One region of the Blautia fusiformis genome, then DNA from elsewhere that is predicted to be linked to it. Evidence: riboswitches for the same ligand, from Rfam matches in the RefSeq annotation. Region 1 holds a riboswitch; the other holds the start of a gene.
The links. A riboswitch is a leader RNA that binds a small molecule or an ion and turns the genes downstream of it on or off. The one in region 1 is predicted to bind FMN.
Positions count from the first base shown of each region.

Region 1 (2,206 bases):
TCGGAATCTCCCAGGGCTCCCAGCCCATCTGGGGATTTAACTACGGCGCCGAAAAATACAGCCGCGTGCGCCAGACATACCGCTATTCCGTAACCTTATGTACTGTGATCGCAACCATATTTTTTATCTGCTTCCAGTTCTTCCCGCATCAGATCGTAGGCATCTTCGGAAACGGCAGCGACCTGTACTTTCATTTTGCAGAAAAATATCTCCGCATCTTCATGCTGATGACCTTTGCCAACGGGATCCAGCCTATGTCCGCCGGCTTTTTTACCTCCATTGGAAAAGCCCGGCTTGGTGTGATCATGTCCCTCACAAGGCAGGTGCTCTTCCTGCTGCCGCTGATCGTCATCTTCCCGGTCTTCTTCGGAATCGATGGCGTCATGTACGCAGGACCAATTGCAGATACCTCTGCATTTGTGCTGGCCGTTGTTTTTGCCAGACGTGAGCTTGGAGTCATGAAAGCTGCAGAACAAAACGCCTGACACAAGAAAGAATCCTGCTTGCAGGATTCTCCGCCTGCGACGGGTCGCTTCAGCGACATTATTCCTCTCCGTCGCAGTGCGATCCTGCCCGGAGGGCTTTTTTATGTTATGGGAACATTACGGAGTAATTTCCTATAACATAAAAAATGCCATGTAATTTACTGCCCATCGGCAATATATTACATGGCATTTCTCACATTCTCAGATATTTATCTGAAACCACCAATTTCTGATCTTTTCTTCATCCTCCGGCAGCTGCTTATGATCAGTCACCCTTCAGTACAACACGGATCTTCTTATAAATTACAAATACGATCAGAGATGTCAGTGCATATTTAAAGATATTAAACGGAGCAATGATCAGCAGTGCAAAGGTAAGCAGTCCGTTTACGGAGCTGTGTACTGCGCTTCCCATCTGGATAAAGGTCTCGATCGGCATTCCAAACGCCTTACCGTAAGCCGGAAGCAATACAAAGGCATTGACAAAGCATGCAAGGATCGCTGTCAGGACTGTTCCTGCTGCCATACCTGCAACTGCATGTACTCTGCTCTTTTTGTGACGGAAACGGTAGATCAGGCCGGCCGGTACCACATAGGCACATCCAAACAGGAAATTGGCAACATCACCAACACCGGCAGTCATGGTCCCCTTAGTCACAAGATGTACGAGAATCTTCACAAGTTCGATCAGGATACCTGCCACAGGTCCCATAGCGAAGGTTCCTACCATAACCGGTACCTCGGAAAAATCAAGCTGATAAAAAGATGGTGCAAGAAACGGGATCGGAAACTCAAGATTCATTAATACTCCTGCCACAGCACCAAGCATGGCTACCTGCGCGATGGTTCTTGTTCTGCTTCTTTCCACGGCATTTCCTCTCTGTAATATCTGTTCACTCATAACTCTCTCTCCTTCTTCAGAAATATTCAAAGAAAATTTCCACAAGAAATCTTTATGCGAAAAAAATTTCTATTTCTTCACATAAAAAGCCCCGGGAGCTTCTTCCCGGGGCACTGAGCACGTTCTTTAAATACTGCGCGTTCTTCTCTCATCCAGACTTTACTGTCGGTTCCGGAATTTCACCAGATCAGCCGCCAAAGCGGGTCGCGGACTATACCGCCGGTAGGGAATCACACCCTGCCCCGAAGAAATTTCCTTTTTTATGAGTTCATTATAACGCGCTCTTTTTATAATTACAAGGCTTAATTCTGTCCCGGAAGTATTGTTCTCCATTTATATGGGTCTGAGATCCGCTCATTTATGATCAAACCCGGATTTTCTTTACCGTACTCCAGCTACTGTAAAGAATCTTTTTTCCGACTCTTTTATATGACCGGATGCGGACATAATAGGTCTTTTTGTTTTTCAGTCCTGATATCTTATATCTGGTCGCAGACTGTTTTCCAACTGTGACCGTTTTTCTTTCTTTTGTAAATCTGCTGTCTGCTGCATACTGGATCTGATAGCCGGTTGCCTGTATATTTTTCTTCCAGCTTGCGATAAAGGATCTGTTTGCTTTTTTCAGTCCTGTCAGCAGAGTTTTTGGAGGCAGGATCTTAAAGGTAATCGTTTTGTTGATACGACTGTATTTTCCAGTCCCTCTGACCTGCACAGTTCCAATTCCGGAGTTTTTATTATTTTTGTAATACAGCTTATAAGCACTCGCACCGATCTTCTTTCCATTTACAGTTACGGTTACTGATGGCCGGATGGTTTTTCC
Region 1 covers NZ_JAJEPT010000019.1:21,239-23,444, reverse strand. The annotation lists gene LKD46_RS14320 (MATE family efflux transporter) at 1-485, shown strand, start outside; gene LKD46_RS14315 (ECF transporter S component) at 751-1,386, opposite strand; FMN riboswitch at 1,523-1,640, opposite strand; gene LKD46_RS14310 (fibronectin type III domain-containing protein) at 1,751-2,206, opposite strand, start outside.

Region 2 (2,206 bases), on a different contig from region 1:
AGCAATACTGTCACCGATCCTTGTCCCTTCCAGGACTTTCCGGGCTTTCACTGCCAGGATCCCTGATTCTCCTGTCAGCTGTATATAACGGACTTTTCCTTTCTCTTCTACGATTCCTGTAAACATGATTCCTCCTGTTTTTTCTCACACACCTGACATCTTATCCGGATGTCCTCACCGATCTGGCAGATATCTGTATATTTCAGTTCTACTGCTTCAGACGGGAATTCAACTCCGATACCTTCTACCGGTGTCTTCCCGGCCACACCACCAAACAGCTTTGGTGCCACAAAAGCCTGTACTTCCTTTACAATTCCGGCTCGCAGGGCACTGTCATTTAACGTACCGCCTCCCTCCAGGAGGATGCTGTCAATACCCCTGTTTCCAAGATCTGTCATCAACTTTTTAAGGTCTATCTGATCCTTTTCATCCGGACAGTAAATGGTCTCAACTCCCATGGTATGTAATATTTTTATTTTTTCTTCTGTATTTTTCTGATCTGCATAAGCCACGATCGTCCGGTACTTTTCCGCACTTTTTACGATCTGACTGTCCGGCGGGATCCTGAGCTTACTGTCGCACACAATCCTGACAGGACTTTTCCAGCCTTCTACCCGGACGTTCAACATCGGATCATCTGCAAGCACAGTTCCAATACCTGCCATGATCCCCATGTACTGATGCCGCATATGCTGTACTTCTTTTCTTGCCGCTTCTCCGGTGATCCATTTTGATGCTCCTGTCTTCGTTGCGATCTTCCCATCCAGTGTCATGGCATACTTCATCACCACGTATGGGGTTTTCGTAGTAATATAATGGAAAAAAACCGGATTCAGCTGATCACATTCTTCTCTCATAAAATCTTCAACTACTGTTACACCGGCTTCCCTTAACATCTGTACACCTTTTCCTGCCACTTTCGGATTCGGATCTCGGGAACCGATCACCACTTTTCTGATCTTCTGTTCAATGATCGCTTCCGTACATGGAGGTGTTTTTCCATGATGACAGCAAGGCTCCAGCGTAACATAAATCACCGCACCTTCTGCTGATTCTGTGAGGGAAGCAATTGCATTACGTTCCGCATGAAGTTCTCCATACTTTTTATGATAGCCTTCCCCGATGATCCTTCCGTCTTTTACGATCACTGCCCCTACCATCGGATTGGGATTCGTCCAGCCTTCTCCTTTTTTGGCCAGCTGAATCGCCCGAAGCATATATTCCTGATCCGTCATTTTTATTCCTTCTTTCTTATTCCTGTTCTTTGCCTGGTGCGCCGAGGCTTTTAGACCTGTGCAATCGGATTCACAGGCAAGTGAGTGGTATATTTATTTCGAAAACGATGTGCCAAATACAAAAAAAGCCTGCAGAAATATCTGCAGGGTGGAATTGATCTGTTACATATGATCAATAAATGAATGTCTGATTATTTCCTACATAAAAAGCTCTGAAATGGATCACCATCTCAGAGCTCTGATACTACATTCATTCATACAAAAATCAACTGTACTATCATCTTCTTCCATCCAGACTATACTGTCGGCCCCGGAATCTCACCGGATCATACCTTTCGGCTCGCGGGCTCTACCGCCGGTAGGGAATCACACCCTGCCCTGAAGATATCTTTTTGTTTATTTTAATACTTTATCTGTCATTTGTAAAGCGGAATTTTTATTTTACTCATTCCATGCGGAATATTATCATTGAACGGTAACGAAACTAATCACTAATCCGCATACTATACTCATCTTTTTTTGTATATAACCAATTCAGGATTTTCACCGTCTTTCTCATATGTACATATCATAATAAAATCCATATTTGCCAGAATACCGAAGTATCTGTCCCCTCCGAATTCAGATTCCATTTGATTTCCCAGATAAGTTTTCTGGTCATCCAGAAATTTCACTTTTTGTCCATTTGGCAGTGCATATTCCAGATTTACATATTTACCTACAAGTGCATTCAGTCTGTCTACCCTTGGAAGTCCATCTATATGTAAATCATTTATTTCATTTATCAATTGCATTTTAAACTCTTCAAACTGCCCATTGTCACTAAGTTCATCATACCTTTTCCAGTAATCTAACTTTGGAAGCATTTCTTTCAGATAAGTGCGTGCCTGTTCTTCGGTAAAGCTTTCATTTACCATATTCTTTACACAAACATCAATCAATTCATCCATATCATTATATGTGTATGTTCC
Region 2 covers NZ_JAJEPT010000002.1:272,462-274,667, reverse strand. The annotation lists gene ribE (riboflavin synthase) at 1-126, opposite strand, end outside; gene ribD (bifunctional diaminohydroxyphosphoribosylaminopyrimidine deaminase/5-amino-6-(5-phosphoribosylamino)uracil reductase RibD) at 108-1,235, opposite strand; FMN riboswitch at 1,511-1,625, opposite strand; gene LKD46_RS03175 (zinc ribbon domain-containing protein) at 1,745-2,206, opposite strand, start outside.
Region 2: linked by a shared signal. The riboswitch ahead of ribD (bifunctional diaminohydroxyphosphoribosylaminopyrimidine deaminase/5-amino-6-(5-phosphoribosylamino)uracil reductase RibD) and the one ahead of LKD46_RS14315 (ECF transporter S component) in region 1 are both predicted to bind FMN.